3 regions of the Actinomadura sp. RB99 genome follow, and region 3 is predicted to be linked to each of the others. Evidence: riboswitches for the same ligand, from Rfam matches in the RefSeq annotation. Region 3 holds a riboswitch; each other region holds the start of a gene.
The links. Region 3 has a riboswitch for S-adenosylmethionine ahead of amrb99_RS21495 (GNAT family protein). Riboswitches for the same ligand answer to the same signal wherever they lie in the genome.
Positions count from the first base shown of each region.

Region 1: linked by a shared signal. The riboswitch ahead of thrC (threonine synthase) and the one ahead of amrb99_RS21495 (GNAT family protein) in region 3 are both predicted to bind S-adenosylmethionine.
Region 2: linked by a shared signal. The riboswitch ahead of amrb99_RS40475 (aminotransferase class V-fold PLP-dependent enzyme) and the one ahead of amrb99_RS21495 (GNAT family protein) in region 3 are both predicted to bind S-adenosylmethionine.

Region 1 is NZ_JABMCA010000032.1:1,910-9,030, forward strand. Features, by position in the region: gene groL (chaperonin GroEL) at 1-1,606, opposite strand, end outside; gene amrb99_RS26095 (hypothetical protein) at 2,612-3,175, opposite strand; partial or broken gene amrb99_RS26100 (cold shock domain-containing protein) at 3,290-3,427, opposite strand; gene amrb99_RS26105 (MoaD/ThiS family protein) at 3,531-3,809, opposite strand; gene thrC (threonine synthase) at 3,830-5,074, opposite strand; SAM riboswitch class I at 5,091-5,232, opposite strand; gene amrb99_RS26115 (cation diffusion facilitator family transporter) at 5,342-6,289, opposite strand; gene amrb99_RS26120 (trehalose-6-phosphate synthase) at 6,423-7,121, shown strand, end outside.
Region 2 is NZ_JABMCA010000074.1:23,275-30,395, reverse strand. Features, by position in the region: gene amrb99_RS40500 (class I SAM-dependent methyltransferase) at 1-718, shown strand, start outside; gene amrb99_RS40495 (class I SAM-dependent methyltransferase) at 826-1,437, shown strand; gene amrb99_RS40490 (FKBP-type peptidyl-prolyl cis-trans isomerase) at 1,624-2,757, shown strand; gene amrb99_RS40485 (transglycosylase domain-containing protein) at 3,505-5,742, shown strand; gene amrb99_RS40480 (hypothetical protein) at 5,803-6,183, opposite strand; SAM riboswitch class IV at 6,234-6,350, shown strand; gene amrb99_RS40475 (aminotransferase class V-fold PLP-dependent enzyme) at 6,395-7,121, shown strand, end outside.
Region 3 is NZ_JABMCA010000023.1:49,873-56,993, reverse strand. Features, by position in the region: gene amrb99_RS21540 (hypothetical protein) at 1-247, shown strand, start outside; gene amrb99_RS51305 (DUF397 domain-containing protein) at 328-504, opposite strand; gene amrb99_RS21530 (DinB family protein) at 480-1,130, shown strand; gene amrb99_RS21525 (DUF397 domain-containing protein) at 1,423-1,752, opposite strand; gene amrb99_RS21520 (helix-turn-helix transcriptional regulator) at 1,749-2,597, opposite strand; gene amrb99_RS21515 (ATP-binding protein) at 2,784-3,176, shown strand; gene amrb99_RS21510 (Lrp/AsnC family transcriptional regulator) at 3,184-3,639, opposite strand; gene amrb99_RS21505 (alpha/beta hydrolase) at 3,763-4,311, shown strand; gene amrb99_RS21500 (GNAT family protein) at 4,337-4,963, opposite strand; gene amrb99_RS21495 (GNAT family protein) at 4,960-5,577, opposite strand; SAM riboswitch class I at 5,585-5,674, opposite strand; gene amrb99_RS21490 (DUF397 domain-containing protein) at 6,098-6,304, shown strand; gene amrb99_RS21485 (helix-turn-helix transcriptional regulator) at 6,355-7,121, opposite strand, start outside.

The DNA of each region.
Region 1 (7,121 bases), on a different contig from region 3:
CGGGCATGCCGCCCGCCGGGGCCGGGTTCTTCTCGGGCTTCTCGGCGATGACGGCCTCGGTGGTCAGGAACAGCGCGGCGATCGACGAGGCGTTCTGCAGCGCGGACCGGGTCACCTTGGCCGGGTCGAGGATCCCGGAGTCGAACATGTTGACGTACTCGCCGGACGCGGCGTTCAGGCCCTCACCCGGGGTCAGGTTGCGGACCTTCTCCACCACGACGCCGCCCTCGAGGCCGGCGTTCACGGCGATCTGCTTCAGCGGCTCCTCCAGAGCGCGCTTGACGATGTTGGCACCGGTGGCCTCGTCGCCCGCGAGCTCCAGCTTGTCGAACGCCTTGGTGCCGGCCTGCAGCAGCGCGACGCCACCGCCGGGGACGATGCCCTCCTCGACCGCGGCCTTCGCGTTGCGGACGGCGTCCTCGATGCGGTGCTTGCGCTCCTTGAGCTCGACCTCCGTCGCGGCGCCGGCCTTGATGACCGCGACACCGCCCGCGAGCTTGGCCAGGCGCTCCTGGAGCTTCTCGCGGTCGTAGTCGGAGTCGGTGTTGTCGATCTCGGTGCGGATCTGGTTGACCCGGCCCGCGATCTCGTTGGCGTCACCGGCGCCGTCCACGATGGTGGTCTCGTCCTTGGTGATGACGACCTTGCGGGCGCGGCCCAGCATGTCGGTCGTGGTGTTCTCCAGCTTGAGACCCACGTCCTCGCTGATGACCTGGCCGCCGGTCAGCGTGGCGATGTCGCCGAGCATGGCCTTGCGGCGGTCGCCGAAGCCCGGGGCCTTCACGGCCACGGACTTGAAGATGCCGCGGATCTTGTTGACGACCAGGGTCGCCAGGGCCTCGCCCTCGACGTCCTCCGCGATGATCAGCAGCGGCTTGCCGGACTGCATGACGCCCTCGAGGACGGGCAGCAGGTCCTTGTTGGCCGACGCCTTGCCCTGAACGATCAGGATGTACGGGTCCTCGAGGACCGCCTCCATCCGCTCGGGGTCGGTCACGAAGTAGTGCGAGATGTAGCCCTTGTCGAAGCGCATGCCCTCGGTCAGCTCGAGCTCCAGACCGAAGGTCTGGCTCTCCTCGACCGTGATGACGCCTTCCTTGCCGACCTTGTCCATCGCCTCGGCGATCATCTCGCCGATCTGCGGGTCGCCCGCGGAGATGGACGCCGTGGAGGCGATCTGCTCCTTGGTCTCCACGTCCTTGGCCAGCTTGGACAGCTCCTCGCTGACCCGCTCGACCGCGGCCTCGATGCCGCGCTTCAGCGACATCGGGTTGGCGCCGGCGGCCACGTTGCGCAGGCCCTCGCGGACCAGCGCCTGGGCCAGCACGGTCGCCGTCGTCGTGCCGTCACCGGCTACGTCGTCGGTCTTCTTCGCCACTTCCTTGACGAGCTCGGCGCCGATCTTCTCCCAGGCGTCCTCGAGCTCGATCTCCTTGGCGATCGACACACCGTCGTTGGTGATCGTGGGGGCGCCCCACTTCTTCTCCAGCACGACGTTGCGGCCCTTGGGACCGAGGGTCACCTTCACGGCGTCGGCGAGCTGGTTCATGCCGCGCTCGAGGCCGCGCCGGGCCTCCTCGTCGAACGCGATCATCTTTGCAGCCATAGGCTCCTAGTCCTCCCGGAACAAGGTGGCTTAAAGGATCGAGCCGACGCCCGCGACGGACGGCCCCGTGCCCGGCGGCTGCCATTCCGCCACCGGACTGGGGCCTCGTCGCCCCGACCCAGACTGTGAAGCTGTCACTCTCCACAGTAGAGTGCCAACCGTTTTTTAGCACTCTACCCTGCCGAGTGCAAGCGCCGCACAGCCTCGCCGCACTCGTCTTCGCCGACCTCGCCGAACTCGCCCTGACCTGCATCGGAGGGTCGCGACTCACCGCCGGACATGTGCCGACGTGCCCCGGTGCATGCGGTCGTGCGCCGGTATTCGCGGAACAGCCGCGGAACACGTGCCCGAGGGCGGGAGGCAAGGGTGGCGATCCGTTCCGCGCGTTCCGCGACCGGAGTAGGAGGAGCCACCGGCGCTGCGTCGATGCGCCGGTTCATGGTGTCCTCATCGCCGTCGATGCAGTGAGCATATGTGCTCCGCAGCATGGCGATGGAGGGCCCACCACGAGCAACCACGTCCGCCGCCGGTCGGCTACAGCGCCAGGCGCGCACGCCGCGGGTCGGACGGCCCTTCCGCCAGCGGCGCAGCGAGCTGGGCAGGCGCAAGGACGTGTTCACGAGCCCGCGGCCACACCGTCTCGCAACTGACAGACGCCGGTCGATCCCCGCGCGCCTGGGCTCCGAATCGGCGACCGGTGGTCACGGGGGCGCGCCGCCGCCGCAGGCCGTGAGCGACTTTGGTCGGGGCCCTCGCGCTGGGCTCAGTGTCACGTGCACGACATCGATCTCTCGCTCCCGAGCCCGCGCGAAGGAACGACGGCGCCCTGTCATGACTGAGCCGCACTTCTCCAGCACGCGGACCGAACCGGCGTTATCAGCCGCAACAGCGGCCGTCGCGAGACTCCCCTTCCCGTCTGTGGAGGGTAGCGAATGGGTGAGGAAAGAACAGCGGCTACGGCGGAAGGCTTAAGGTCCTACGAATGCCCTTGTGCGGAGGGCGGGCTCATTTTGGCCGGAGAGAGAGCAAGGCGTAGAAGGCGATGCCCGCCAGCGGAAGGAGGAGGACCGTGGCCCAGGAGGTGTCCGGCGCGAGCACAGGTTTCATGAGTACGCAGTACAGGAGTCCTGCCAGGAAGAAGACGCCGCGCAGGGCGAAGCGGCGTCTCGCGGATCCGATCGGGCCCACGCGCCGGCGGGCGGCGCGAATCTCCTCGGCAGCCTTTCGCGGCTGGAATGAGATCGGGAAGCCCGCGACTTGCAGCGCGGAGAGAACAGCGTGGCCTTCGGCGGTCCAGAAGATCAGTACCTGGCCGTCGCGGGCTTCGATGCCGATCCCTTTTGCGAGCGGAGATCTCACGCAGGGATAGACCGCGGCGACATCGGCCGGGGTCAGGAAGAACCGTTTGCGGACGACGGTCAGGACGAGCCCGGAATGGCTCAGCCTCAGCGAGGCAAATGGCGAAGTGGCGTTCATCCGCCCGAGCGTCATGGACGGGACGTCGGCCCCGCCGCGCCAGGTCATGGACGGAACGTCTGGCCCGCTCCGCCACGTCATCGACTGCTCCATGAAACCTCACCTGCGTCATGGATCACTGGAGCCGGGCAGTGGTCCGGGGTACCGAGAACCGGACCTTGATCGTATCTCTCGGCGCCGGGCGCGGACAGTCCCGGATCACGCGGGTCAGAGGGGGCGGACGGCGTCGGTCTGGGGGCCGCGGTCGCTGTGGGTGATCTCGAACTCGACGCGCCGGCCCTGTTCGAGGGTGCGGTAGCCGTCCATCCGGATCGCCGAATGGTGGACGAAGACGTCGCGGCCTCCGCGGCGCCGCGCCGCGGGCGGGGTCGACCCGGCATGATCGGAGTCGACCCCGCCCGGCGGCCGCGACGGCGCTCGGGGACGGCGGCCGGATGGCCGGTGGCGGTCAGCCGCCCGCGACCGCGGGGATGATCGAGATCTGGCTGCCCGCGGGGGTCGCGGTGTCGAGGCCGTCGGCGAACCGGACGTCCTCGTCGCCGACGTAGACGTTGACGAACCGGCGGATCTTGCCGGCGTCGTCCAGGATGCGGGCCGCGATGCCGGTGTAGCTGGCCTCCAGGTCGGCGACCACGGCGCGCAGGGTCGCGCCCTCCGCCTTCACTTCCGCCTCGCCGCCGGTGTAGGTCCGCAGGATCGTCGGGATGCGGACGGACACGCTGCTCATGTGCTGGCTCCTTCTCGTTCTCAGGCGAGGCCGGCGGCGCGGAACGCCTCCAGCGTCGGGGCGATGTTGGCGCTGGGCTTGGCGACGGGCGCGACGGCGTCCAACGTCTTGAGCCCGTCCCCGGAGTTGATGATCACGGTCTCGGCGGCCGGGTCGAGGGTGCCGGCGTCGACGAGCTTGCGCAGGCAGCCGACGGTGACGCCGCCGGCGGTCTCGCCGAAGATGCCCTCGGTGCGGGCGAGCAGCCGGATGCCCTCGACGACCTGCTCGTCGGTGACGTCCTCGACGGCGCCGCCGGTGCGGCGCGCCACGTCCAGCACGTAGGGGCCGTCGGCGGGGTTGCCGATGGCCAGCGACTTGGCGATGGTGTCGGGCTTGACCGGGCGGACGACGTCGTGGCCCGCCTTGAACGCGGCGGACACCGGGTCGCAGCCGGCGGCCTGGGCGCCGAACACGCGGTACGGCTTGTCCTCGACCAGGCCCAGCTTGATCAGCTCCTGGAACGCCTTGTCGATCTTGGTGAGCTGGGAGCCGGACGCGACCGGCACCACGATCTGGTCGGGCAGCCGCCAGCCGAGCTGCTCGGCGATCTCGTAGCCGAGCGTCTTGGAGCCCTCGGCGTAGTACGGGCGGACGTTGACGTTGACGAACGCCCAGTCGTCCTGCTCCCCGGCGATCTCGGACGCGAGCCGGTTCACGTCGTCGTAGTTGCCGTCGACGGTGACGAACGTCCCGCCGTACACGGCCGTCGTAATGATCTTCTGGGACTCGAGGTTCGACGGGACGAACACGGCGCTGCGGATCCCGGCGCGGGCCGCGGCGGCGGCGACCGCGTTGGCGAGGTTGCCGGTGGACGGGCACGCCAGCACCTTGAAGCCGAGCTCGCGGGCGGCGGCGAGCGCCACCGCGACGACGCGGTCCTTGAAGGAGTGGGTCGGGTTGCCGCTGTCGTCCTTCACCCACAGGCGCTGCAGGCCGATGCTCTCGGCGAGGTTGTCGGCGCGGACGAGCCGGGTCAGGCCGGGCTCGGTGTTCGGGGTGTCGGCGACGGTCGACGGGACGGGCAGCAGCCCGCGGTAGCGCCAGATGTTGCGCGGGCCGGACTCGATGTCGGCCCGGGTGATCCCGCCGAAGTCGTAGGCGATCTCCAGCGGGCCGAAACACTCCTCGCACGCGTAGAAGGGGCCGAGATCGCGCTTCGAGCCGCATTCGCGGCAGACGAGGGCGGTAGCGGGTCCGAGGTCAGTGGCAGGCGTGAGTGCCATGAGGGCGAGGCCTTTCTCCCCATCTTCCCTGCGCCACCTTGGTCGCAGGCCGGAGTTGGCACCATCTCCCGGCCGGCCTCGCAGGATCGCGAGTGCGCCTCAGCCGGGTGGTTGCCGGGGCTTCACAGGGCCGGTCCCTCCACCCCTCTGGATGAGCGGTATTCAGTTATCGAGCGCTTTGAGCTCGTATGCGAACTTTACATGACGTGACCGGAGGGCGGACAGGTGGGTCCGCCCAGTGAGACGTTACCCCGGGGGTGGTCTTGATCACGCGGGCTCGTCGGCGACGGGCCGGGCGGGCGCGCGCTGGGTGGGGTCGAGGAAGACGTGCCGGACGATCGGGACGCGCTCCTTCAGCCGGCGGTCGATCTCGCCGGCGACGTCCTCGGCCTGGTCGGCGCTGATGGCGTCGGAGAAGTTGACCCGGGCGGCGACGAGCAGCTCGTCCGGGCCGAAGTGCATGGTGAGCAGCTCGTCGACGCCGGTGACGCCGGGCGCCGCGGCGATCTCGGCGCGGATCTCGCGCTGCGCGGCGGGGTCGGCGGCCTGGCCGATGATCAGGCCCATGCTGTCGCGGCCGAGCACGAACGCGACGGCGACGAGCAGCAGGCCGATCAGGACGGACGCGAGGCCGTCCCAGAACTCCGAGCCGGTGAGCTGCCGCAGGACGAGCCCGGCGGCGGCGAACGCGAGGCCGATCATGGCGGCGGTGTCCTCGAACAGCGCGGCCTTGAAGGTGACGTCGGGCGACCGGCGGACGTGGTCGACGATGTCGCGGCCGTTCTCGCGGGTCTCGCGGCGCGCCTGCGTGAACGCGCGGACCCAGGACGTCCCCTCCAGCACCGCGCCGAGGGCGAGGACGCCGTAGGCGAGCCACACGTCGCCTTCGGAGCCGCCGTGGCCGCTCATCGTGAGGACGCCCTCGAAGATGGAGAAGCCGCCGCCGGCGACGAAGATGCCGAACGCGGCGAGCAGCGACCAGAAGTAGCGCTCGTTGCCGTAGCCGAACGGGTGGCGGCGGTCGGGTGGGCGGGCGCTGCGCCGCAGCGAGGTGAACAGGAACCCCTGGTTGAGGGTGTCGGCTACGGAGTGCGCGCCTTCGGCGAGCATCGCGCTCGATCCGGCGAGCATCCCGGCGATCAGCTTGGCGATGGCGAGGATGAGGTTCGCCGCCCCTGCGACGAGGACGGTCTTGGTCGTCTCGGCCCGACTCATTCCGTCCGGGTACCCGGGGCAAATCCCCCTAACCGCAGTGCTTTCGGTACAGATGCCTGCCTGTCGAACGGCCCCGAAGTGTTCCCCCCGGGCCACTTTGAAGCACCCCCGTCACAACTGAGACCCTTCCCGTATGAGCCAAGTGGTGGTGGCGTCGAACCGCGGGCCCGTGTCGTTCTCGCTGTCCGACGACGGCGCGCTGGAGATGCGGCGGGGAGGCGGCGGGCTCGTGTCCGGCCTCGCCGGCGTCGCGTCCGGGCAGGACGTGCTGTGGGTGTGCGCGAGCCTCGGTGAGGCGGACCGGACGGCGGCGCGGCGCGCTCCGGACGGGCGGATCGACCTCGCGGGGCACGACACGGGCGGCGCGGCCGTCCGGATGCTCGACATCCCGGCGGCGACGTTCCACCGGGCGTACAACGCGGTCGCGAACTCGACGCTGTGGTTCGTCCACCACCTGCTGTACGACACCCCGCGCAGCCCGCACTTCGATGCGCGCGCGCGGCGCGACTGGCAGTCCTACGAGGCGTACAACGCGGCGTTCGCCGACGCGCTGGCGCGGGACGCGGCGCCGGGCGCGAAGGCGGCGATCCAGGACTACCACCTGTCGCTGGCGCCGCGGATGCTGCGGGACCGGCGTCCCGACCTGAGGATCGTGCATTTCTCGCACACGCCGTGGGCTCCGCCGGAGTACTTCCGGCTGCTGCCGGACGACATCGGCGCGCAGGTCCTCCAGGGCATCCTCGGCGCGGACCACGCCGGGTTCCTCACCGAGCGCTGGGCCTCGGCGTTCCTCGACTGCTGCGAGGTGGTGCTCGGCGCGCGCGTCGACCGC
Region 2 (7,121 bases), on a different contig from region 3:
CTGGGTGAAGGTGATCAGGGAGGGCCGCGACCGGTACCGCACCGAGCTCACCGACGCCGCCATGCTGGACGCGATCGGGCCGTGCAAGGGGCTGCGGGTGCTGGACGCCGGCTGCGGGGAGGGCTACATCGCGCGGACGCTGGCCGCCGAGGGCGCCGACGTCGTCGGCGTGGACGCCTGCCAGGGGTTGATCGACGCGGCCCGGGACGTGGCCGGCACGGCGGTGCCGGCGACCGGGATCGGGGGCTCGCTGTCGTTCACCCGGGCCAGCGTCGACGCGCTGCCCGTGGAGGACGACGGGTTCGACCTGGTCGTCTGCAACCACCTGTTCAGCCATCTGCAGGACCCGTCGCGCGCGATCGCGGAGTTCGGCCGGGTGCTGAAGAGCGGCGGGCGGCTGGTGTCGCTGACCCTGCACCCGTGCTTCTACGTGGAGAACTCCGAGCACGGCGCGAGGCAGAGCGTGCCGGCCGCGCAGTACTTCGCGTCCCGCGGGGTCGACCAGCGGTTCCTGGTGGACGGGCTGGAGTCGCCGTCGATGATCACATCGTGGCTCCGTCCGCTGGAGTTCTACTCTGGAACGCTCCGAGACAACGGGTTCGTGATCGCCGACCTCCGCGAGCCGCATCCGACCCCGGAGCAGCTGCGCGACGACCCGTGGTGGCGCGAGGGCTTCCCGACGGCCCTGTTCATGCTCTTGATCGCCGAACGCCGCTGACCTCCCCTGTTGCGCTGCGGCGGGTCGTCGTCAGGGGGCGCTCGTGACGTCAACACGCCGCAGCTCAACGTGAGGTGGGGGGCGGGGGCGGCGCATAGGGTCGGGACATGGAATCCGGTGAGGGCGGGGTGCCGGCGGCGCTCGCGGGGCATCCCGACAGGCTCCGGTGGAACGCCAAGTACGAGAGCGCGCCCGAGCCGTCGTTCGCGCCGCACCCGCTGGCCGTGCGGGCGCTGGCCGAGGCGCCTCCGGACGGGCCCGTCCTGGACCTGGCGTGCGGGACGGCCGGGTCGGCGCTGCTCGCCGCCGAGGAGGGACGGCGCGTCACGGCGGTGGACGTCTCCGAGGTGGCGCTCGACCGGCTCGGCGCGGAGGCGCGCCGCCGCGGCCTGGACGGGCTGATCACGCTCGTCCAGGACGATCTCGGGGCGTTCCGGCCCGCGCCGGCGACGTACGCGCTCGTCCTGTGCACGGGCTTCTGGGACCGCGCCGTGTTCCTGCGGGCCGCCGGGGCCGTCGTCCCGGGCGGGCTGCTGGCCTGGGAGGCGTTCACGGCGGAGGCCCGGCGGGTCCGCGACGCGCTGCCGGCCGAGTGGTGCCTCGGCGACTGCGAGCCCGCTTCCCTGCTGGACGGGGGCTTCGCGGTCCTGGAGCAGGACGACCTGCCGGACGGCCAGAAGCGGCGTTTGCTCGCCCGCGGTCCCGCGGCAGTATCCTGACGAGTCCCTGTGTCCTGCGGAGACCGTCCTCATGGGCGGGCCCCCGGGCAGGAACGCTCTTCCACGGCGAGTGACCGGTAGATTGCAGGTCGGCCTCCTTTGCGCGGTTTTCACGCTGTTCTTAGGCCGGTGCTGGAAGGGTGGTCACTTTCGTGATGTCGTCGACCCCGGAGCGAGTGAGGAACCATGGCCGAGGATGACAAGCCGGCGGTCAAGGCGAAGATCCCTAACGCCAAGAACATCCGCAGCCCGGAGTTCACCCCGCACGGGATCAGCGCCGGGCGCGGCAGCGGGCTGAACCGGCCGTCCGCGCTGACCGCGGCCCAGGCCCGCAAGCGGCGGATCGCGACGATCGCCGGCATCGTGGTGGCCGTGCTCGCCATCGCGGGCGGCGTCACCTACTACGTGACGCGGCCCGGGCCGAAGATCGAGGTGTCCGGCAAGTTCGGGGCCGAGTCGAAGGTGAAGATCCCGACGAAGCTCGCGCCGAACAAGTCGCTGAAGACCCGGACGCTGATCAAGGGCAGCGGCCCGGCGATCGCCGACGGCGACACGATGTTCGTGCAGTACTCCTTCTACCAGTGGGCGAAGCAGACCGACTCCGACGACTCCAAGAAGAAGAGCACGAGCAAGAAGATCGGCTCTTCCTACGAGCAGCAGACGCAGGGGTCGGGCGGGCCGCAGGCGCTCACCGTCGGCAAGAGCGGCGTCAAGGGCCTCGACAAGGGCCTGCTCGGCAAGACGGGCGGCAGCCGGGTCCTGGTGGAGGTCCCGCCGTCGATGGGCTTCGGCGACCAGGGCTCGCAGCTCGGCCTCGGCAAGAACGACTCGGTCGTCTTCGTCGTGGACGTCGCGGCCGTCGTGAAGAAGAACGCCGGCCCGCAGGGCGCCCCGCAGAAGCTGGACGACAAGAAGCTGCCGAAGGTCGAGGACCAGGGCGCCGGCAAGGCCCCGAAGGTGACGGTCCCGAAGGTGGACGCGCCGTCCAAGCTGCAGGTCAAGACGCTCGTCCAGGGCACCGGCCCGGCGCTGGCCAAGGGCGACGACGCGGTCGTCAACTACCAGGGGCAGATCTGGAAGGACGGCAAGGTCTTCGACTCCAGCTGGAAGAACGGCCAGCCGGCGATGTTCCCGATCGGCACCGGCGGCACCGTTCCCGGCTTCGACAAGGGCCTGACCGGCGCGAAGGTCGGCAGCCGGGTGCTGCTGGTCCTGCCGCCGGCCGAGGGCTACGGCAAGAACGGCAACGCGCAGGCCGGGATCAAGGGCACCGACACCCTGGTGTTCGTGGTGGACATCCTCGCCAAGGTGCAGAAGTGAGCGCCCGCGCCGCGTGACGGCGCGCAGGCGGAGACGAGCGGCGGGCGCCCCCGGTGGGGGTCCCCGCCGCTCGCGTTGGCGGGGGCGAGGGTTCCCGGGGGGCGTGCGAGATCCGTCACGACAACCCCGAGGGCGCTTTGACCGTCCTCTTATCGGGAAGCCAAGGATGTGCATTGGGCGGCCCATCGCATGGATCCCCTCAGGTATCGTCGGTAACGCAATAATCACGGGGGGCTTGTGAGCAGCACGGAAAAAGGTCAGGAAGAGGGCGCACCGGGCACTGCGGACGATCTCCGCGAGGACGGTGCGAAGGCCGCTCCGGCGGGCGGATCAGACGATTCCGCGCCGCGCCCGGAGTCGGCGGGCGCGCCCGCCGATGTCGACGGCCAGGCCCGTGACCAGGAACGGGACGGGGCGGCCGGGCGCGCGGCGCAGGCCCCCGCGGCCCGGACGGCGACGCTCACCGTGGACTCCGGAGAAACCACCCCAGACCTGAAAAACTCCCCGAACACCGACATATCTCAGAATCGCGACAAGGAGCCCGCAGAGGGCCCTGTGGAGAGCGCCGGGGAGAGCCCTGCGGAGAGCGCGGCGCCCGCCGCGACCGCGCAATCCCCCGCCGCCGGGCCGGGCGCTCCGGCCACCGAAAAGGGCACGTCCCCCGATAACGACCGCCCCGGGCGGGACGATCCGGACGGCTCCGGAAGCGCTGGTGTGAGCGGCTCCCCGGCCGGAGATACCAAGACCATGTCGGCTGCGTCGTCGAGGCAAGGAGGCCCGCCGGGGCGCGGCCCCGGCGGCGGTTCGGGCGGCGGCGGTGGCGGCAAGGGACCGAAGAAGCCGCGCAGCCGTCGCGTCCGCTACCTGCGGCGCATCCTGTTCACGCTGCTCGGCATCCTCGGGTTCCTCGTCGCGGCGTTCGCGATCGCCTACATCTTCACGCCGGTCCCCTCGCCGCAGCAGCAGGCGCTCGCGCAGGGGCCCGCCTTCTACTACTCCGACGGCAAGACCCTGATCGCCAAGACCGGCATGAACCGGGACGCGGTGAAGTTCGACCAGATCCCGAAGAGCACCCGCGACGCGGTCATCGCGGCCGAGAACCGCAGCTTCTACCAGGACCCGGGCGTGTCGATCCAGGGCACCGCGCGGGCGTTCTGGTCCACCGCGACCGGCGAGCAGCTGCAGGGCGGCTCCACCATCACCCAGCAGATGGTCCGCAACTACTACGGCGGCATCGGCAAGGAGCGCTCGGTCACCCGCAAGCTCAAGGAGATCATGGTCTCCTTGAAGGTGGGCCGGGAGAAGTCCAAGGACTGGATCCTCGAGCAGTACCTCAACACCATCTACTTCGGCCGCGACGCCTACGGTGTGCAGGCCGCCGCGCACGCCTACTACAACAAGGACGTCAAGGACCTCACGCCCGCCGAGTCGGCGTACCTGGCGGCCGCGATCCAGCAGCCGAGCAACTTCGCCGACCCGACCGGCCAGCACCGCGTCTACGCCGAGCAGCGCTGGCACGCCGTGGTGAACAACATGGTCCGGGACGGGGCGCTGTCCCCCGCCGACGCCGCGTCGATGACGTTCCCGGCACCCGGCAAGGAGAAGATCACCGACGTCCTCAAGGGCCAGAAGGGCTACATGGTCAACCTGGCCAAGAAGGAGCTGGAGGAGCGGCGCGGCTACACCGAGGACGAGATCAACCGCAGCGGCCTGAAGATCACCACGACGTTCGACAAGCGGCTGATGGACGCGGCGAAGCAGGCCGTGGAGAACAACGTCCCGGCCGGGACGAGCAAGAAGATCCGGACCGGGCTGGTGTCGGTCGACCCGAACACCGGGCAGGTGCTGGCCTTCTACGGCGGCCGCGACTACCTGACGGAGGCGGCGAGCAGCGCGTTCTACGACACCGCGCAGGCCGGGTCGGGCTTCAAGCCGATCGCGCTGGCCGCCGCGCTGGAGGACGGCAAGAGCCTGTCCGACACCTATGACGGCAGCTCCCCGCAGTACTTCGGCGGCCACTCCATCAAGAACGACAGCGGCGAGAGCTTCGGGAACATCAACCTCGTCACCGCGACCGAGCACTCGGTCAACACCGCCTACGTCAACCTCGGCCAGGACATCGGCAACGACAAGATCGCCGCGATGGCCGAGAAGCTCGGCATCTCGGCGTCGCAGATGACGCCGGACCAGCGCGCCGCGGCGTCGTTCCCGCTCGGCATCGTGTCGCTGCACCCGGTGCAGCAGGCCGGGGTGTACGCGACGTTCGCCGACGAGGGCGTGTACCGGCAGCCGTACGTGGTGAAGTCGGTGACCGACAACGAGGGCCAGGCCCGCAAGTTCTCCGAGAAGGGCGAGCGGGCGTTCGGCACCCAGGTCGCGCGGGACGCCACGTACGCGATGCAGCAGGTCGTCCAGGGCGGCACCGGCACCGGCGCGCAGCTGCCCGACGGCCGCGACGTCGCCGGCAAGACCGGCACCACCGACGAGGGCCGGGCGATCTGGTTCAACGGGTTCGTCCCGCAGATGGCGACGAGCGTGGCGATGTTCCGCGAGGACAACAAGGCGCTGAACATCCCCGGGTACGGCTCCTACGGCGGGCAGCTGCCCACCCAGATCTGGCGCTCGTACATGACCGACGCGGTCGACATCAAGGGCTACGACCCGAAGACGTTCGGGTCGCCGTCGGAGACGCCGGGCAGCGGCTGGGGCGTCCCGTCGCCGGGCGGCGGCGCGCCGAGCACCGAGGGGCCGCGCACCGACGGCCCGACGCACCGTCCCTCCGGCGGGACGGGCGGGCCGCGCCAGCCGAAGCCGCCGACGGACCTGCCGACCATCATCCCGACGCTGCCCGGCGGCGGTGACGGCGGCGGGAACGGCGGTGGAGGCACCGACGGCGGCGGCAACGGCGGCGGCACCGACGGCGGTGGAGGGAACGACGGCGGCGGCGGTACCGGCGACGGCACCGGCGGCCAGATGTTCAACTGAGCGCGAGGGGCCCGGCGGTCGCACCGCCGGGCCTCTGCGCGTCCGCCCCACCCCGTGCCGCTAGGCGCATGCCTTTCCGATACGGGCCGGTGTGTCGTTCATCACGGCGCTGAGCTGCGAGGCGTCCCCGGTGCCGACGGTCGTGGCCGCCGCGCGCAGCCGCTGCGACTCGGCCCGCAGCGCCTTCTTCAGCGCCCCGTCGTCGGCCTCCTTCGCCAGCGCGTCGAGGCGGGTCGCGAGCCGCTGCGTCGCCTGGCCCCACTGCGCGGGCTCCGCCGCCGGCACGCTCCTGACCTGGGTGATGTACTGCTGGAACGCCTTCTTGGTGTCGCTGCAGACCTGGCCGGAGTTGCCCCCCAGCGCCCCGCACGCGCCCAGCAGGCCGGACACGCCGAGCATCACCACGCCCCCGGCAAGCGCCCGAACCACCCGGTACCGCATCGCACCCTCCCCCTTGATCTGCCACAGGCTCCGCATATACTTCCGCACTAGGTCATGAGCGCCAGCGCCAAGCCCCGGCTCGCTGGCCGGCAACCCTTCGTCCGCGATGGGGTGCCCCGGGTGAGGACCTGGCCGGACGCGGCACCGCGTTCCGGCAAGCGCGGATCCCGCAGGCACGGCCCCGGGGTCCCTGACCCCGGAAGGAACCGGCATGCCCGCCACGCTCGCCTCCGCACCGTCCCTCGCCCCGCTCACGCCTGCTGAGACGCCGGGCACCGCACGGGAAGTTCGCGCCTTCCCGCGCGTCGTCGGCGCGGACGCGCCCGTCCCGCTGAACGACGGCCGCCACGTCCCCTACGCCAACCTCGACTACGCCGCCAGCGCGCCTTGTCTGGAGGCGGTGCACGAGGCCGTCACCCGTGCGCTGCCCTACTACAGCAGCGTGCATCGCGGCGCCGGCTACGCCTCGCAGGTCACGACGGAGGCGTACGAGAGCGCGCGCGAGACCGTCCGCGAGTTCCTCGGCGCGTGGCGCCGCGCCGCCGTCGTGTTCACCCGCAACACCACCGACGCGATGAACCTGCTCGCGCACGCCGTCCCGTCCGGGACGAGCGTCGTCGTGTTCGACTCCGAGCACCACGCGTCGCTGCTCCCGTGGAAGCGGCCCGTGCGGCTCCCCGTCCCCGCCACGCCCGCCGAGGCGATCGGCGCCGCCGACCGCGCGCTCGCCGCGACCCCGGTCGGCGCGCGGCTGCTCGTCGTCACCGCCGCGTCCAACGTCACCGGCGAGCTGTGGCCGATCCGCGAGCTGGCGCAGGTCGCCCGCCGGCACGGCGCCCGCATCGCGGTGGACGCCGCGCAGCTCGTCCCGCACCGCCCGCTCGACATGACCGCGCTCGGCCTGGACTACGTCGCGTTCTCCGGCCACAAGCTGTACG
Region 3 (7,121 bases):
CGCGATGAGGCAGACCACCCGCGACTACGGCACGATCGAGTGGCAGTTGCTCATCGACCCCGAGACCGGACGGCTCACCGCCAGCCAGGGCATCGTGGTGACCCCCGGTCCGAAGAACGCGGGCCTGCGGCCCGGCACCCGCCAGTTCTTCGAGATCGTCAAGGCGGCCGAGTGGACCAACGCCCCCCGCGACAGCCTCCTGCCCAAGTGGATCCTCAATCTGAACCGGCCCCCATCGGCGAACTGACCTCCTCCGGCCGCCCATGTGGACGGTCGAGCAAGGGAAGGGGGGCGGATGCTTCGCGCATCCGCCCCTAGGTGCCCGCGTCAACGAGTGAGGTCGAGGGAACCGGCCTTGACGTCGGCGAGCAGGGACGCCCACCCGGACGGCGCGACCGCCAGCACCGCCCGGTCCGGATCCTTAGAGTCCCGCACCGCCACCCGCCGCTCCCCGCCGGTGCCGCCTCCAAGAGCCGCACTTGGAGATCTCGCGCAGTTCGCGATCAGCCCCGAGCCCGCGAGCCGCCAGACGGTCCGAGCCCGAGCACGACGATGCCATCGCCAACGCCGACGCGGCCTTATCGATCATTGATGCGGCGGGAGTCATTAAGCTGACACCGGTGACCACCGAACGCCCGGATGTGCCGCTGATCGCCGACGAACGTGCCCTGCTCCGCGCCAACCTCGACTACCACCGCGCCACCCTCGCATGGAAATGCGACGACCTGAGCGACGACGACCTGCGCATGCAGGCGTCGAAACCCTCAGCGCTCTCGCTGCTCGGGCTGGTCCGTCACATGGCCGAGGTCGAACGTACCTGGTTCCGCAAAACCGTGAACGGCGAGCGCCACCTGCCCAACGTCTGGTCCCACGCCGACGACTACCAGACCGCCTACGACCCGACCGGCTGCACCCGCGACGAAGCCTTCACCGCCTGGCGAACCGAAGTCGAGCACTCCCGCCGCATCGAGCACGCCGCCCCGTCGCTGGATCTGGTCGTCCACCAGCCCCGATGGAACGAGAACGTCTCGCTCCGCTTCGTCATGCTGCACATGATCCACGAGTACGCACGACACAACGGCCACGCCGACCTCATCCGCGAAGCCATCGACGGCACCGTAGGCGCTTGAGGCCCTTCTTTCCCCCCGCTGTCACACCATCTCGCCGTTCGCGTTAGGGCGGCTCTTCGTGACGGCCGTACGTGCTGGCGGTGGTACTACGGCGGGGTTGGATGTTCTTGTACGGGTGTGGACGTACGGGAGGCCGCAGGGGGCCGGTCAGGGACCCTGTACCGACAAGGCCTACTCCAGCCGGCCCTCCGCGCCCATCTCCGCCGGCGGGGCATCAAGGCGATCGCCTCCAGCAAGATCTGGCTTCGCGACCTCACCCAGGATCCCGCCGGACACGACCTAGGTGCCCGCGTCAGCGAGTGAGGTCGAGGGATCCGGCTTTGACGTCGGCGAGCAGGGACGCCCACCCGGAAAGCGCGACGGCCAGCACCGCCCCGTCCGGATCCTTAGAGTCCCGCACTGCCACCCGCCGCTCCCCCGCCGCCACCTCGACGCACTGTCCACTGCCGCTGCTGCGGCTGCTCTTCCGCCAGGCAGGAGCGGCCTCGACACACTCTGAGCCTTGACTCCCGCTGTAGCTGCTCTTACGCCACGCAGAGGCGACCTCGACGCACGACGAACCTTCGCTCCCACTGCGCCTGCTCTTGCGCCACGAAGAGAAGACGAACTCCTGACTGGTCATGACTCTGACACTATCCGCTCGATGAACTCTCGGGATGCAGACGGGGACAAGGCTCTTGCTCTTTGGTGATCGAAGACGACATCGTAACGACGTATCTCGACCGGATCTTCCAAATACCAGCCTGTCGTCAGATTCTCAACCAGCACTACCGAGAGCTCGCTCGTCACCAAGGTAGTGAAAGAACCGTTGAGCCCAGGGTGGCCACCTACCTCAAACGGGAGAACCTGGAAGGTCACGTTCGGCAACAGAGACAACTCCACAAGCCTCCTGAGCTGGGCTTTCATCACCCGAGACCCACCGAACTGCTGCCTCAACACAGCCTCACTTGCTATCACCCACAGATGGGGCGGCTTCGGTCCGAACAGCACCTGCTGGCGGCGCATGCGCACCTCCACGAGACCATCCACGGCGGGAGGCGTGCCCAGCGAGATTCCAGACCCAATGACCTCCCGAGCGTATTCCTCAGTCTGCATAAGGCCAGGGACAAGGTGGAGTTCATGGCTCTTTATCGATGAAGCTTCAGCCTCCAACGAGATGTAGTCGAGTGCCGCGGGAGCCAGTTTGCCTTCATGACGGAGCCACCAGCCCTTCTTGCCGGAGTCTCGGGCGAGATCGAAGAGGTACTGGCGCTCGTCAGGGTCACTGATCTCGTAGCGGTCGAGCATGTGCTCCAGGGCGGGGCGGCGGATGCCGCGTTTGCCGGTTTCGAGCTTGCTCAGCGAGGACGGGGTGCGGTTGAGCAGGCGGGCGGCCTTCTGGAGGGTGAGCCCTCGCTCCTCACGGATGGCGCGAAGGCGCTGGCCGAGCTTGCGGCTTCGCATGGTCGGGCGCTGCGCGTTCTCCATGGAGTAATCATGCCTTGACTTTGCGTGATGCTGAAGGTTTCCAACGAAGGCGGCAACAGTGCCTCGGTCAAAAGTGACTGAGTCACTGTTGCCCGAGGACCTGCGGACGAGGACGGCGAACGCATCGTTCGGCCGCGGACGTCCGGCTCATTCTTTTCGGCGACAGCGATGCGAAGGGAGTGGGCGATGACTGCGCCGACCATGAGGTTCGACGCGCTCCTGTTGCCGGGGATGGACCGGGCGGTGGGGCACGCGCGGCGCTGGCTGCGCGACGTGCTGGGCCTGGAGCATCCATACCTGGACGACGCGGCGCTCTGCATGAGCGAGCTGCTGACGAACGCGCTGCGCTACACCGAGTCGGGACGGGACGGCCAGATCCGCGTGGAGGTGACCTACTCGGCGCGGACCGTCCGGATGGAGGTGATCGACGACGGGCGGGCGGCGACCGTCCCGCACGTCGCCGAGGCGGCCGAGCTGGACGTCACCGGCCGCGGCCTGCTGATCGTCGCGTCCCTCGCGAAAGCGTGGGGCATGGAACCGCGCGCCGAGGGCCACGCCGTCTGGTTCGAGCTCCAGTAGCCGCGGATCACGGCGTCGCCGGCGTGGCGTCGGTCAGCGGCTTCGGCGGATAGGCGTGGAGCACGAGGGACGTGGTGACGGGGCCGTACCGGGCCAGCGCGTCGACGACTTCTTCGAGCCGTCCCGCCTGCGGGCAGTGGACGTCGAAGATGAGGCAGTCTTCCCCGGTGACCCTGAGGACGGAGGTGATCTCGGACGTCCGGGAGGCGAAGTCCAGGGCGGGTGAGAGCCGGGCGTGCGTGGTGCGCAACCGGACGACCGCATGGATGTTCAGCCCGAGGGCTTCCGGGTCGACCAGGGCCCGGTAGCCGGTGATGACGCCGCTCTTCTCCAGCCGCTGGATGCGGGCGCTCGCCGCAGGCTGCGAGAGCCCGACGCGGCGTCCCACCTCCGCGCCGGTCAGCCGGCCGTCGGCCTGGAGCAGGGCGAGGATGTCACGGTCTATCCGGTCGAGTGATTCCATTGTCGTCCGCACCATTTTCTTTGAGATCACTTGCAACACGGCCGCCGCCCCGATGCATCCACCAGAATCCGCGTCGAGCGCCCTCATGATCGCAAGGGGCGACGAGTGAAACGGTGGTGGGCAGTGACCGCGTACATCATCATCCCGGGCATCGACGGCTCGGACGGCCGGCACTGGCAGACCTTGTGGGAGCGGGAGTGGGGCGCCTCGGCGGTGAGGATCTCCCCCGCCTCATGGTCCGCCCCCGAACTGGACGACTGGGTCGGCGCTGTGCAGAAGGCGTACGACAACGCCTCGCGGCAGGACGGCCAGGTCGTGCTGATAGCCCACAGCCTGGGCTGCTGGGCGGCGTCCGCCTGGCTGCTCAAGAATCCCTCAAGCCCGGTGGGCGGCGCGTTCCTGGTCGCGCCGCCCGACCCAGCGGGCCCGGCGTTCCCACGCCAGGCGGCCTCGACGTTCACCGACGTGTCAGCGCAGCCGTTGCCATGCCCGGCCCTGGTGGTGGCCAGCGTCGACGACCCGTACTGCACTCCCGAGACGGCCGCCGCATTCGCGGCGCGCTGGGAGGCACGATTTCATCTGGTGGACGCATGCGGACACATCAACTCCGCCAGCGACCTGGGCTCCTGGCAGCACGGCCGCGAACTCCTGAACTCGCTGACCCCGCACTGATCGCCCACCACAGGTGGCGGTGCTGTCAGGGCTGGACGGCCTCTGCCAGGCGGTTCGCCATCGTCGTCTCCACGGACGGCCACTCGGCGGCGATCACGGAGAACACGGCGGTGTCGCGCAACTCGCCTTCCTCACCGGCGACCCACGACTCCGAGTAACTGCGCAGGACGCCCTCGAAATGCGCGCCGAGCCGCTCGATCGCCCGCCGCGACCGCTCGTTCCGCGCATCCGTCTTCAGCTCCACGCGGGCCACGCCCAGCGTCTCGAACGCGTAGCCGAACAGGAGCTTCTTCGCCTCGACGTTCATGCCGGTGCCCTGCGCGGACGCCGCCAGCCACGTCCACCCGATCTCGACCGCGCGCAACCGGTCCCGGCCGGGCCATGGCTGCGGATGCAACAGCGCGGTATGCCCGACCGCCCTCCCATCCGCCACTCTGACCTGTGCGAACGCCATGAGTTCAGGACGGTCGAGCTTGTCGGAGACGTACGCCTCCATGCCGGCCGCGGAGGGCACCGGTGTGAAGCCGTACGACGACCTGTTCTCCTCGGCGGCCTCCGCGAGCTCGGACACATGCCGCATCGACAGCGGCTCCAGCCGTACCACCGTCCCGTCCAGCACCGGCACGCGCCCGGGAAACCCGTTCGCCGTCACCTCGCGACGGTCCCCGCCAGCCGGTTCGTCATGGCCGTCTTCACCGACGGCCACTCCGACTCGACCACCGAGAACATCGCCGAGTCGCGCAGCGTGCCCTCCTCGCCCGGCGCCCACGACGGCGACCAGCTCCGCAGGACGCCCTCGAAGTGCACGCCGAGCCGCTCGATCGCCCGCCGCGACCGCTCGTTCCGCGCATCCGTCTTGAGATCGACGCGCGCCACGCCCAGCGTCTCGAAGGCGTAGGTGAACAGCAGCTTCTTCGCCTCGACGTTGATGGCGGTGCCCTGCGCGGACGCGGCCAGCCACGTCCAGCCGACCTCGATCGCGCACAGCCGGTCCGTGCCGGGCCACGTCCGCGGATCCCAGAGGCCGGTGTGCCCGACCGCCTTCCCGTCCGCGACCCTGACCTGCGCGAACGGCGTCAGCCCGGGCCGCGCGAGCTGCCCGGCGACATAGGACTCCATGTCCGCCGCCCCAGGCACGAGCGTGAACCCGTACGACGACCGGTTCTCCTCGGCGGCCTCCGCCAGCTGCGGCACATGCTCCAACGACAGCGGCTCCAGCCGGACGAGCGTCCCGGCCAGCACAGGAACATCAAGGCGTACGCCCATGAGCTTCTCCTCATCGCTCCTGGCATTGGCACCTTGCCGCGAAGGCAGGTTGCCGGACCGTCCCAGGGCCAGGTCCCTCAGGTCCTCTAGATGATCACAACCCCCGCATCCTGCCCGCCCCACCCACCCCCCGTCAACACGCTTCCGAGCGCACCGCCGGTCTGATCCCACAGCACGGCGGAGGGCCTCCAAGGACCCGCAGATCTATAGCGAGGGTGAGCACCCGAACTCTCTCAGTTCGGGCCGATCTGCGATCTCAGCAGGCGCCCGCTTTCCTCCTTCATGCGACTTATGTCACCCCCTTCTCACCACCTGAACAGCGTCCGGAACTTGACCTTCCAGAGCTTGCATATTACTTCGCGGTGAGTATTATGAAACCCCTTCCAGGGGAAATGCTCCTTGGAAACTTCACCGCTCCAACGCATCATGTTCCGGCCGCACCACTGGAGCGGCAAAAGGCACCTTGCGTCCGGTGCTGTGAGATTCTCACCTATCAACGAACCTAGAAAGATCACGTTACGTGTCCGCTACAACGGAATCTCATTGGCGCAAGAGTTCTCGCTGCGTCGCCGACTCGAACTGCGTCGAAGTGGCGCGCATCGCAGCAGGAAAGCTCGGTGTACGTGACACCAAGACCGGCCCCGACGGCCCGGTTCTCACCCTTGCATCAGAGGTGTTCACGACCTTCCTCGCCAAAGCCAAGGCGGGCGACCTCGACCTGCAGTGACGGCGCCACCGCGGCCTCCTCCCGGGCACCCTGGCGGAGGCCGCGCATCTTCATTCGGACCACTTCTCCTGCGCCGTGCGCGCGATGTACCGAACCGAGTCGTCGGGGTCCATCGAGGAAGCCCTCAAGGCTTTCCAGGCTCTCCGGTACCTCTCGGTTATCTCGTCATCCTGAAGGTCCATTTGCATCGTGAAGCTGTCAATGTAGGCCACGTCGGGAAATTGAACATCGTATGCCGGCGCGAACCGCAGCAGCGTGAACGCCTCTCCGATTATAGGTTCACGATGCGCCTGCAGACGCTGCACAAAGATGTGAACGTTGGGAAGCTCCGCCACTTCGAGCAGCCATTCCAATTGGCGCCGCATGATCCCTTCGTCACCGACCAGGCGCAGCAGGACCGACTCGTCGACGACAGCGGAGTAGGAAAGCGGATCCGGCCTTTTGAGCAGCTCTTGCCGCCGCATTCGCGCGTCCACGTTGCGGGCTACCTTCCCCGTTGACATCTGCGTTACGAGACGGCTGGTCTCGATGACGCTGCGCGCATACTCTCTGGTCTGCAGCAGGGCGGGCACTGTATGGGTGCTGTAGAGATGCGCCGCGGTCGCCTCGTCCTCCAACGCAACGTAGGCGGCGAACCGCTCGGGCAACGTATGGCGGTAGGCGTCCCACCAGCCTCGCTTCGTCGCACTGGTCGCGAGCGCAACGATCTCTTCCCTGTGCCCCTCTTCGACCCCGTACAACTCAAGGAGCAGGCGAACATCGGAGACTCGCACGCCGATGCGGGCGTTCTCGATGCGGCTGAGCTTGGAAGGCGACC